3 regions of the Nonomuraea purpurea genome follow, and region 2 is predicted to be linked to each of the others. Evidence: riboswitches for the same ligand, from Rfam matches in the RefSeq annotation. Region 2 holds a riboswitch; each other region holds the start of a gene.
The links. A riboswitch is a leader RNA that binds a small molecule or an ion and turns the genes downstream of it on or off. The one in region 2 is predicted to bind thiamine pyrophosphate.

Region 1 (3,985 bases), on a different contig from region 2:
GACATGAAGAAGATCCCGGTGGCGGAGCGTACGTACTGCGTCGACCACGAGGCCTTCGGCCGCGACGACGGCTTCATGGGCATGCTGAAGGGCTACGGGCTCAAGTGGGGTACCGACGTGCCCCAGGCGAATGCGAAGCGGATGGCGGTCGGCGTCCTCTACAGCGCGCTCACCGGCGGCCAGTGCACCATGGGCTTCCTGACCAAGACCGACGGCCGGGTCAAGGCGCTCGACCTGGTGCTCCTGGAGGACGACAAGCAGTTCTTCCCCATCTACAACGCGACGGTGACGATGCGGCGCCAGCTCGCCGAGGCGCATCCGGAGATCGCGCGGATCTTCGCGCCCATCAGCGCCAAGCTCACCGACGAGGTGATCCGCGATCTGAACGCCAAGGTGGACGTGGACGGCGGCATGCCGGTCCTCGTCGCCCGCGACTGGCTGAGGTCGCAGGGCTTCGTGCGCTGACTGTCTGATGGCAACGCCCGGCCGGGCCCCCGCAGCTGGGTCCCGGCCGGGCCCCCGAACGCGCCGGCGGCCCGGCTCAGGGGATGGCGACACTAGTCACCGGCCGCCACACGATCGGCTCACTTCGAAAGATCTCGAAACGACGGCCGGGTCAGTCGACGTAGACGGTGCCGCCGAGCCGCCTGAACTCGGCCGCCTTCTCCGCCAGCCCTGCCTCGACCGCCTCCTTCCTGATGTCGTGGCTGATCCGCATGGAGCAGAACTTGGGCCCGCACATCGAGCAGAAGTGGGCGGTCTTGGCGGGCGCGGCCGGCAGGGTCTCGTCGTGGAAGGCGCGGGCGGTGTCGGGGTCGAGCGACAGGTCGAACTGGTCCTCCCAGCGGAACTCGAACCGGGCCTCCGACAGCGCGTCGTCCCGCTCCTGCGCCCGAGGGTGACCCTTGGCCAGGTCGGCCGCATGCGCCGCGATCTTGTACGTGATCACGCCGGTCTTGACGTCGTCCCTGTTCGGCAGGCCGAGGTGCTCCTTGGGGGTGACGTAGCAGAGCATGGCCGTGCCGTACCAGCCGATCATGGCGGCGCCGATGCCCGAGGTGATGTGGTCGTATCCGGGGGCGATGTCCGTGACCAGCGGCCCCAGCGTGTAGAACGGGGCGTCGTCGCAGAGCTCGCGCTGCAGGTCGACGTTCTCCTTGATCTTGTGCATGGGCACGTGGCCAGGACCCTCGATCATCACCTGGACGTCGTGGTCGCGCGCGATCGCGGTCAGCTCGCCGAGCGTGCGCAACTCCGCGAACTGGGCCTCGTCGTTGGCGTCGGCGATCGAGCCGGGACGCAGACCGTCGCCGAGCGAGAACGACACGTCGTAGCGGGCCAGGATCTCGCACATCTCGGCGAAGTTCTCATACAGGAAGCTTTCGCGGTGGTGCGCCAGGCACCAGGCGGCCATGATCGAGCCCCCGCGCGAGACGATGCCGGTCTTGCGCCCGGCGGTGAGCGGCACGTACGCCAGCCGCACCCCGGCGTGCACGGTCACGTAGTCGACGCCCTGCTCGCACTGCTCGATCAGGGTGTCGCGGTAGACCTCCCACGACAGGGACTCCGGACGGCCCTTGACCTTCTCCAGCGCCTGGTAGATGGGCACGGTCCCGACCGGCACCGGCGAGTTGCGGATGATCCACTCGCGGGTCTCGTGGATGTCGGGGCCCGTGGACAGGTCCATGATCGTGTCAGCGCCCCAGCGCGTCGCCCAGGTCATCTTCTCGACCTCCTCCTCGATGGAGGACGTCACGGCCGAGTTGCCGATATTGGCGTTGATCTTCACGAGGAAGTCGCGGCCGATGATCATCGGCTCCGACTCGGGGTGGTTGACGTTCGCGGGGATGATGGCCCGGCCCGCCGCCACCTCCTGCCGGACGAACTCGGCGTCCAGCCCCTCGCGCACCGCCACGAACTCCATCTCCTTGGTGACCAGCCCCCTCCTGGCGCAGGCGACCTGCGTGACCGGCTGCCCCGCGGCGCGGCGGTCGCCCACCCACTGCTCACGCAGGCGCGGCAGGCCCTGGTTGACGTCGGTCTCGACGGCGGGATCCGTGTACGGGCCCGACGTGTCGTACAGCGTCACCGCAGAGCCGTCGGACAGCCGCACCTGACGCATCGGCACGCGCAGGTCACCGATGTAGATCTTGGAAAAGCGCGCATCCGTCATCGCGCAAACTCCCTTCGCCGGCATTACCCGGAGCAGGTTCTGGCGGTCGGCGGCTGTCAGCCGTCCTCTCAGCCCGGTCCACACCGGGCTCCCGCGTTGGACGGCGGTGATCGTACCCACCCCGCACCCGGCGCGAAACCCCCGCTCAGGTTTGACGATCGCCCCTGGCGGTACGGAGCAGGTCAGGGGGACTATGAAGAGGATCACCGCTGTCGCAGGACTCGTGGTGATGGCCACGTTCGGCGTGACCGCCGCCTACGGGGACGGGATGCACAAGCACGAAGTCAGCCAGGACCAGTTCGACATCCTGATCGCCCAGTGCCGCTACTCCGCCCTGGGGAAGGCCAAGTGCCGCGCGACGGTCAGGGAGACGTACCGCATCGGCAAAGCCGACCCTTCACTCGACTGCCGGACGTACTCCGGCATCTCCGTCTGCGGCACGCTGACGCTCAGCAAGACCCAGCGTGCGTGCACACGAAACTCCACCGAGCACGGCATCTCCTTCCGCCGGGCCGAGGTGGAGTGCTACGCGCTGGCCTGAGGAGCTGGGATCTTGATCATCGCGGGGGTCGACGGCTCGCGCGCCGGGCTCGACGCCGTCGCCTGGGCGGCCGACGAAGCGGCGCTGCGCCAGACCACGCTGATCGTGGCGCACGCCGTACCCAAATGGGTGTGCGAGCAGACGACCGGCGGCCACTACGCCGAGGTCGGCCAGTGGATGCGCCAAGGCGCCAACACCGTCCTCGCCGCCGCCCAGGACCGCGCCCACCGTGAGCAGCCCGGCGTCACCATCGAGACCGTCCTGCTGCCGGGCGACCCCCGCTCGGCCCTGATCAAGGCGGCCCAAGAGGCCGAACTGCTGGTCGTGGGCAGCCACGGGATCGGCGGCCTGCGCGGGCTGCTGGTCGGCTCCGTCGCGTACGGGGTCGCCACGCACTCCACCACCGACGTCGTCCTGGTCCGCGACCCGCTCCCGGCGCCGCGCGAGGAGGTGGTCATCGGAGTCGACGGCTCCCCCGGGGCCATGCGGGCGCTCGAGTTCGCCTTCGCCGAAGCCGAGCTGCGTGGCGTCCGGCTGCGTGCCGTACACGCCTGGGCATGGCCGCACCCCGGCGGCTTCGAGCCGGCCGACCCCGACCGCGAACAGAACACGCTGCGGACGCTCCAAGAGTTGCTCGCCCCCTACCGCGAGCGGCATCCCCGGGTGGACGCGGTGGTCGAAGTCGTCCACGGGCACCCCGTCGAAGTGCTGAAGGAGGCTGCGGCGCGGGCCGGCCTGCTGGTGATCGGCTCGCGCGGGCACGGGCAGCTCGCGGGGATGCTCATCGGCTCGATCAGCCACGCCATGCTGCACCACGCCCCCGGCCCTCTCGCCGTAATCCGGCGTTTCTGAAAGTTACACGCCGCTCCCGGCGTCCGCGCAGGTCATCGATCCACCCCGGCGCACCTGCTTCCCGCGCTCGGCAGGCCGTCCTTACGATCTGCGCAGACGACGGACGGGAGAGCAAACGATGCGCAGGATCAGCGCCCTGCTGGCGGCGACGGTGGCACTCGTCGCGGCGGTGTTGTTCGCGACCACCACGAACGCCAGCGCCGCCCCCATCAGGATCATGCCCTTGGGCGACTCGATCACCGGATCCCCCGGCTGCTGGCGGGCCCTGCTCTGGAACCGCCTCCAAAGCAGCGGACACACCAACATCGACTTCGTCGGCACCCTCCCGACGCAGGGCTGCGGGGTCGCCCACGACGGGGACAACGAGGGCCACGGGGGCTACCTGGCCACCAACATCGCGAGCCAGAACCTGCTGCCCG
Region 2 (3,985 bases):
GCATGAAGCCGCCGTAGCCCAGCACGTACGCGCTGACGACCCCGCTCAGCATTCCCGTCGACAGGCCCAGGTCGGCCCGGATCGAGGGGAGGGCGACGTTCAGCATGGCCACGTCGATGCCCTCCAGGAAGATGGCCCCGCACAGGACCGCCAGCACGCCCCATGAGCGGGCGGGCACAACAGACATGACAAACCCCCGGTTACTTCTCGGCATCTCGGTTCTCTCTTGTAACCGTCCAAATCATGGGCCAGCATGAAATGTCATGGAAGACGGCACTTTTAGGTCACTCGGTTACTGCGAAGGCACCGTGGAAGACGACGACGATTACGACGTACGACAGTGGGACACCCGCGAGGACTGCGAGGTCCGCCAGATCCTCGACCGCATCGCGGACAAATGGTCGCTCCTCGTCATCGCCCTGCTCGACTGCCAGAGCCTGCGCTTCACCGAGCTGCGCCGCGAGATCGACGGCGTCAGCCAGCGCATGCTGAGCGTGACCCTGCGCCACCTCGAACGGGACGGCCTGGTCAGCCGTACCGTCTACCCTGTGGTGCCGCCCAGGGTCGACTACGCGCTGACGCCGCTCGGCCGTACGCTGCACCAAACCATCAAGACCCTGGTCACCTGGACCGAACAGCACCAGGAGGAGATCGCCACGGCGCGTGCCGCCTACGACCAGCGACGCGAGATGATGGAGGCATGACCGAGCTTGCCGAGGACATCAATAAGCAAGGAAACATGGGCCCGACGAAGGAGGGTTCATGACTGTTCCTGAGATCGACGCCGGCGCCGTTCCCGCAGACGCCTACCTGCTCGACGTGAGGGAGCAGGACGAATGGCGCGCCGGCCACGCCCCTGAGGCCGTCCACATCCCGATGACGCAGATCCAGGGGCGGGTCGAGGAGGTGCCGGGCGACACGACCGTCTACGTCGTCTGCCGGGTGGGCGGGCGTTCGCTGCAGGTGGCGGCCTGGCTCAACCAGCTCGGACGCGACGCCGTCAACGTGGGGGGCGGCATGCACTCCTGGGAGGCCGCGAGCCGCCCGATGGTCAGCGAAACCGGCCAACCGCCCTTCGTCGCCTAATCCTCGCGGAAACTCCACCCGGGGTAGGCGGCGGCCAGCCGGGGCCCATGGGCGTCCCAGCTCTCGGCTGGCAGCCGCAGCACGGGCCGGAGGACGACCTCCCCCGACCGGATGTCGAACCCCCAGGAGAAGCCGAGCACCGCGCGAACCTCCCGGGTCACCATGGTCGGGGAGAAGCACAGGAAGCTGTGGGCCAGCCAGGTCATGTCGGCCCGCGAGTCGCGTGAGGGGGCGTCGAAGAGCGTCGGCCGGATGCCGAAGAAGGCGTAGGGCACGTTCAGATCGCCGTAGAAGCCGAGCGGGTCGGGGTCGAAGCCGTCCGAACCATCGGAGCTGCGCACCAGTTGCACCCACCCCATGGCCGCCGTGTATCCCCGACCCGGGTGGTCGATGACGGCCGTGCAGGCGGGAAGGCCCCGGGCAGCTTCGGGGAAGCGGCAGCGGAGAGCTTCGGGGGCGTCGTTGGGGACGACGTCCACGGCGACCGTCCCGTCGATCCCGCGTAGGCGGAAGGAGAAGCGCATGCGGACCCTCTCTGGCAATCGGGCGGGCCTTTAAGGCATCATGGGGGCGCGAGCTGGGTAGATCCCGGCTTTGCCATAATCTGTCAAACGCGGGAGCTCGGGGCCACCGGGCTGAGAGGGCGACCGAGAGCCGTCGCCGACCGCCTGAACCTGTCCGGGTAATGCCGGCGTAGGGAGTGTGCGATGGCGCATGTCGTCGACGAAGTTCCGCTGACTCTCGAAGGCAGGCCGCCGAAGACGCTGGGCGTGCTGGACCAGGGCGCTCTCTGGGCGAACCTCGGCGTCAGCCTCCTGGGTTTCTCGGGAGCGCTGTTCCTGCTCGACCCGCTCGGAAACGCCCCGCTCAGCCTGGCCGCCGCGCTCGTGGCGGCCGTGGTCGGCAGCCTGGTCGGCACCGCCATGGTGGGCCTGTCGGCCATTCCGGGCACGCGGACGGGCAAGCCGGCGATGGTGCTGCTGCGCGGGCTGTTCGGGGCCAGGATCTCCTATGTGCCGACCGTGCTGAACATCGTGCAGATGCTCGGCTGGGGCGCGTTCGAGCTGTGGGTGATCGCCAAGGCCGCCTCCGCGATCTTCGGCGAGGTGCCGTACCAGGTGTGGGTGATCGCGGCGGGGGTGCTGACGACCGTCCTGACGATCTGGCCCCTCGGTTCCGTACGGCTGCTGCGGCGCTACGTGACCGTCGGCGTGATCGTGTCGATGCTCTGGTTCACCTGGTTCTTCCTGTCCGAGGCCCCCGCGTACGACGGCGGTTCGTGGACGGCGTTCGCCCCGGCCGTCGATTACGTGATCGCGCTGTCGGTGTCGTGGGTGCCGATGGCCGCCGACTTCGCCCGGCACTCCAGGTCGAGCAGGGCCGCGTTCACCGGTGTGGTCGGCGGTTACACGCTGGCGCAGGTGGCCTGCCTGGGGCTCGGCGTGTACGCGGTGGCGATCGCCGGGGCCGCCACGGTGGGGGCCGACTCCATGGCGGTGTTCACCCCGTTCGTGGCCGCGCCGGTGGGCGCGCTGTTCTTCGGCATCCTGGTGCTGCGCGAGACCGACCAGTCGTTCGCGAACGTCTACTCGACCACGGTCTCGCTGCAGAACCTGATGCCGCGCGTGGACCGGCGGCTCTTCTCCGTCGCCATCGGCGTGCTCACCATCGCGATCGCCCTGGTCGTGGACGTCACCTCCTACGGCGCCTTCCTCGGCGTGATCGGGGCGGTGTTCGTGCCGATGTTCGCCGTGCTGGCCGTCGACTACTTCGTGCTCGGCGGCTCCCGCCGCTGGAACACCGAGGAGAACGCCCCTTCGCGCTGGTCGATGCTGGTGCCGTGGGCGTTCGGCTTCGTCGCGTACTGGCTGACGACCTCGACCCCCACGGTCGCGGCCTGGGACGGCTTGTGGGCCTCGGCGCGTGCGGCCATCGGGTTCACCCGGCAGATGTGGATGAACGGCGCGCTCGGCGGGGCGCTGGTGGCCGCGCTGGTCACGCTGCTCATCGCGTGGCCGAGGCGCGGCTCTCGACGTTGAGCAGGTGCTGCTTGGCCGCCGCGCCGCCGGCGTAGTCGCCGAGCGCGCCGTCCTCGCGCACCACCCGGTGGCAGGGCACGATCACGCAGACGGGGTTGGAGGCCAGCGCGTTGCCGATCGCCCGCAGCGCGCGCGGCCTGCCGATGCTCTCGCCGATGCGCTCGAACGTCGTGGTCGTGCCGTAGGGGACCGCCATCGTCTTCTGCAGCACCGTACGCGCGAACGACGTGGCCAGCGTCAGGTCCACCCGCGTCGCGAACGCCCGCAGGCGGCCGGAGAAGTAGGCGTCCAGCTCTCTGCGGACCGGGTCGAGGCGGCGCGCGTCGGGCCCGATGAACGTGCCCACATGCCTGCTGACCAGCTCGTACACGGTGTTTTCCGGCTCGAAGCTGCAGGCTGCGATGCCCTTGCCCGTCACGGCCAGCACCAGCTGGCCCACGGCCCCGTCGTAGGTGCCGAACGCCACCTCCGGTGGCGCCTCACTCCGATACGTGCTGGAGGTCGCGCGCAACAGGGCATCGAGATCGCCGCTCGACATACCCCTCCCCCTCTCAGCCGCCGGGAATCACCGTGACCGCAGCGTATCGGACGGATCGCCCGACGCACTCACCGTGCCACGTGCACTATGGAGTAGTGGGGGACGAATGGGCCGGTAGTGACGATGAGATCGCTCGTGCGGTGCTCGCCAGCTCACCCAACGCCGTCGTGGCGCTCGACAGGGACCAGAGCGTCCTGATCTGGAACGACGCCGCCGAGCGGCTCTTCGGATGGACGGCGGAGGAGGTGCGCGGGCGCCGGGCGCCGATCGTGCCGGAGGAGCTGACCGCCGAGCACAACGCCGTGCTCGAACGCGTGCGCAC
Region 3 (3,985 bases), on a different contig from region 2:
GAGCGCCTCCCTGGCCAGCCGCGCCGTCAGCACGGCCTCGCCCGCCGTGAAGCAGCCGGCCGTGTTGGGGAGCACCTTGATGTCGCGTTCGCGCAGCACGTCGAGGACGGAACCGCGGGCGCCGGGGTCGAGCCGCCGCATGGCCACGGTGGTCATCTCGGTCCCGGACGCGACCAGCGCCTGGTCGAGCACCTCCAGCGAGGGCGCTCCTCCTGTGCCCATGATGAGCCGGGACGAGAACTTGTCACCGGCGATGATCAGATCATCCACCTTGCACCGCCGTCAGCACCTCCATGCGGTCGCTGTCGCTGAGCGCCGTCGTCTCCCACGAACTGCGCGTGACCACCTCGTCGTTCACGGCCACGGCGACCCCGGTGGAGGCCGTGGTCAATGTGCGTACGGCCTGCGCCACGGTGGTGCCGTCGGCCACCTCGTGCGCGGCCCCGTTGATCGTCACAATCATGAAATTTCCCGAAATCTCTCCGGCGAGCACAACACCGCCAACTCCCTCAACTCCGCCCTATGGCCACTATCGCGCAGGCCCTCGTGGCGTTGAGGGCCTGCGCCGTTCCCGGGGCCTCGGTCGTCTTCATGGCCTCGAAAATCTCCGGGGCCTGCGCCGTCTCCCGGGCCCCCGACGCCCATCGGGCCCGCGCGCTCCCCTGGGCCCGTGCCTTCGACCGGGCCGCCGTCGTCCCCGATGTGCTCGGCCATGAGGAGGTCCGCCGTCAGCGGGGCCAGCAGCACGCCGGCCCGGAAGTGCCCCGTGGCCAGGGTGAGGCCCGGTGTTCTGGTGGGGCCGATGAGCGGCAGGTTGTCCGGCGTCCCCGGCCGTAGCCCCGCCACGACGTCGGACAGTTCGAGCTCGGTGACCCCCGGGACCAGCTCCCTGGCGTCCCGCAGCAGCTCATACAGGCCGCCCGCCGTCACCCTGGTGTCGAACCCCAGCTCCTCCTGCGTGGCCCCCACCACGAGCTCTCCGTCGCCGCGCGGAACGAGGTAGACGGGCGTGCCGTGCACAGTGCCGCGCACGCAGCGGGACAGCAGCGGCCCAGGCGAACGCAACCGCATGATCTGCCCCTTGACCGGCCGCACAGGAACCCCGGCCAGCTCGGCGCTCGACACCCCGGCCGCCACGACCACGCGGTCGGCCGGCAGCCGCCCGCCGTCCTCCAGACGCACCCCGGCGACCCGCCCGCCGGAGCGCAGCAGTTCGCGCACGCGCGCCCGCACCACCGGCACGCCCAGCCGCTCCAGCGCCGCGAGCAGCGCCGCCGTCACGCGCCGAGGATCGACCCAGGCGTCGCCGGGAGCCAGCAACCCCCCGCGCACCGAGGGCGCCAGCATCGGCTCCAGACGGCGGCACTGGCGCCCGGTCAGCCGCTCGACCGGCAGGTCGAGCTTGTCCATGTACGTGGCCAACTCGTCCAGCACGGCCAGGTCGTCGGCCCCGAAGGCGACGTCGAGTGTCCCGTCCGTACGCAGATCGAGCTCATGGCCGCTCTCGGCGGCCAGTTCGGCGGCGAAGGCCGGCCAGCGGCTCAGCGAGGCCACCCCCAGCCGCAGCAACGGCCCCTCGGTGTAGGCGACCTCGCTCACCGGGGCCAGCATCCCGGCCGCCGCGTGAGAGGCCCCCGAGCCCGGGGCCGGATCGACGACGGTGACGGCAAGCCCCGCACGGGCCGCCCGCCAGGCGACGCAGAGCCCGACGACCCCGCCGCCCACGATCACATCCACCTGCGCTCCCTTCGCCGGCATGATCCGGATCAGGTGTCTTGCGGTCGAAGGCCCGTCAAGCCTTCCTCTCAGCCCGGTTACGGCCGGACTCCCGCGCGTCTACATCCACAGCCTACGGCCTCGGTGTCACGCCGGCGCACGAGCCCGGTTATGGTCATCATCGTGAACCATGTCGTGGTGGTAGGAGCGGGCCTGGCCGGTGTGCGCACGGTGGAGGCCCTGCGCGCACGCGGATTCGGCGGCCGGATCACCCTGATCGGCCAGGAACGCCATCGGCCCTACGACCGTCCGCCGCTGTCCAAGGCGGTGCTGCTCGGCAACGCCGACAACAGCTTCGTCGACACCGACCTGGCCGCCCTCGACGTGGACTTCTGGGCGGGCGTCAGCGCCAAGTCGCTGCGCAAGGGCGTCGTGGAGACGACCGAAGGCGAACTCGGCTACGACGGCCTGGTCATCGCCACCGGCGCCGAGCCGATCATGCTCCCCGGCGACGGCCCGCAGCACGTGCTGCGCACCCTCGACGACGCGCACGAGCTCAGGGCCATGCTCGTGCCCGGCGCCCGCGTCGCGATCATCGGCGCCGGGTGGATCGGCGCGGAGGTCGCCACCGCGGCCCGCCGCGCCGGGTGCGAGGTGACGGTGATCGAGGCCGGTTCCGCGCCGCTGGCCACCGCCGTCGGCACCGAGATCGGCGCCCGCACCGAGCGCTGGTACGACGGCATCGACCTGCGGCTCGACACCATGGTCGACTCCGTGGACGAGGGCGGCGTGCGGCTGGTGGGGGGCGAGTTCGTCGACGCTCACGTGGTCGTGACCGGCATCGGAGTACGCCCGGCGGTCGAATGGCTGGCCGGCGCCGACGTCGACCTCCACAACGGCGTCGTCACCGACGAACACCTGCGCGCCTCCCTGCCCGACACCGTCGCCGTCGGCGACTGCGCCGCGTGGTGGTCGCGCCGCTGGCAGACCCGGCTGAGGGTCGAACACTGGGACACCGCGATCAACGCCCCCGAGGTCGCCGCCGCCACCCTGATGGGCGAGGAGGCCGTCTACGACCCGGTCCCGTACTTCTGGTCGGAGCAGTTCGGGCACATGCTCCAGTACGCCGGCCACCACCCGGCGGGCGAGCGCCTCCTCTACCGAGGCGACCTCGACGGCAAGTGGTCGGCCGTCTGGCTGACAGCGGGCGACACCCTCGCCGCCGTGCTCGCCGTCGATCGGCCGCGAGACCTCGTCCAGGGGCGTAAAATCATCGACGCCGGACACCGTCTCGACACGGAACGCCTGGTAGATCCAGATGTCCCCCTACGGGATTGTGTTGTTTGAGCAAGCACGGCATGTGGTAGTTGTGGTTTCGTGACGCTTTCTGTTGCACAGATCGACCGGGAGACCGAGCGGCTCGTAGACGAGTGGCTGACTCTCCCCGAAGTGGCCACGCGCCTCGAGCTTCCGCTGGGCCGGGCCAAGCAACTCCTCAAGGACCACAAGCTTCTAGGCGTGCGCCGGGAGCGCGGCGGGCCACAGGTGCCCGCGGTGTTCCTGGACGGGAAGGACGTGATGAAGGGCCTGCCGGGCACGCTGACCGTGCTCCTCGACGCCGGCTACGACGACGTCGAGTCGCTGCGCTGGCTCTTCACCCCAGATGACTCCCTGCCCGGCTCGCCCATCGAGGCGATCAGGGCCGGCCGTCACACCGAGGTGAAGCGGCGTGCCCAAGCCCTCGCTTTCTGAGGCCCGCCTCTACCTCTGCACAGACGGCCGCCGCGACCGCGGCGATCTGGCAGAGTTCCTCGACGCGGTGCTGGCCGGCGGTGTGGACATCATCCAACTGCGGGAGAAGGGCCTGGAGGCTCGCGACGAACTCGCCCTCCTCGAAGTCTTCCGCGACGCCTGTGACCGGCACGGCAAACTCCTGGCCGTCAACGACCGGGCGGACATCGCCTACGCCGCCCGGCCCGACGTGCTCCACCTGGGGCAGGACGACCTTCCTGTGACGGTCGCGCGAGAGATACTCGGCGACGACATCGTCATCGGCAGGTCCACCCACTCCGCCGCCGAGGCTTCCGCCGCGGCCGTGGAGGAGGGCGTCGACTACTTCTGTTGCGGCCCCATCTGGCCCACGCCCACCAAGCCGGGCCGTCCCGCCCCCGGGCCGCCGCTGCTGCGGCACGCGGCGTCCCTGGCGACGTCGCGGCCGTGGTTCGGGATCGGCGGTATCGACCTGGACAACCTCGACGAGGTCATCTCG

Region 1: another riboswitch for thiamine pyrophosphate. It lies ahead of thiC (phosphomethylpyrimidine synthase ThiC); the one in region 2 lies ahead of ACFOY2_RS44645 (purine-cytosine permease family protein).
Region 3: another riboswitch for thiamine pyrophosphate. It lies ahead of thiO (glycine oxidase ThiO); the one in region 2 lies ahead of ACFOY2_RS44645 (purine-cytosine permease family protein).

What each region holds. Positions count from the first base shown of each region.
Region 1 covers NZ_JBHSBI010000058.1:3,194-7,178, reverse strand. The annotation lists gene ACFOY2_RS53675 (glycine betaine ABC transporter substrate-binding protein) at 1-465, shown strand, start outside; gene thiC (phosphomethylpyrimidine synthase ThiC) at 617-2,173, opposite strand; TPP riboswitch at 2,166-2,278, opposite strand; gene ACFOY2_RS53665 (hypothetical protein) at 2,367-2,714, shown strand; gene ACFOY2_RS53660 (universal stress protein) at 2,727-3,566, shown strand; gene ACFOY2_RS53655 (cellulose binding domain-containing protein) at 3,685-3,985, shown strand, end outside.
Region 2 covers NZ_JBHSBI010000034.1:51,111-55,095, reverse strand. The annotation lists gene ACFOY2_RS44665 (MFS transporter) at 1-187, opposite strand, end outside; gene ACFOY2_RS44660 (winged helix-turn-helix transcriptional regulator) at 309-704, shown strand; gene ACFOY2_RS44655 (rhodanese-like domain-containing protein) at 763-1,086, shown strand; gene ACFOY2_RS44650 (hypothetical protein) at 1,083-1,610, opposite strand; TPP riboswitch at 1,690-1,803, shown strand; gene ACFOY2_RS44645 (purine-cytosine permease family protein) at 1,794-3,125, shown strand; gene ACFOY2_RS44640 (methylated-DNA--[protein]-cysteine S-methyltransferase) at 3,091-3,663, opposite strand; gene ACFOY2_RS44635 (sensor histidine kinase) at 3,759-3,985, shown strand, end outside.
Region 3 covers NZ_JBHSBI010000004.1:344,615-348,599, reverse strand. The annotation lists gene ACFOY2_RS10495 (thiazole synthase) at 1-270, opposite strand, end outside; gene thiS (sulfur carrier protein ThiS) at 263-463, opposite strand; gene thiO (glycine oxidase ThiO) at 460-1,737, opposite strand; TPP riboswitch at 1,727-1,842, opposite strand; gene ACFOY2_RS10480 (NAD(P)/FAD-dependent oxidoreductase) at 1,900-3,063, shown strand; gene ACFOY2_RS10475 (Rv2175c family DNA-binding protein) at 3,094-3,468, shown strand; gene thiE (thiamine phosphate synthase) at 3,446-3,985, shown strand, end outside.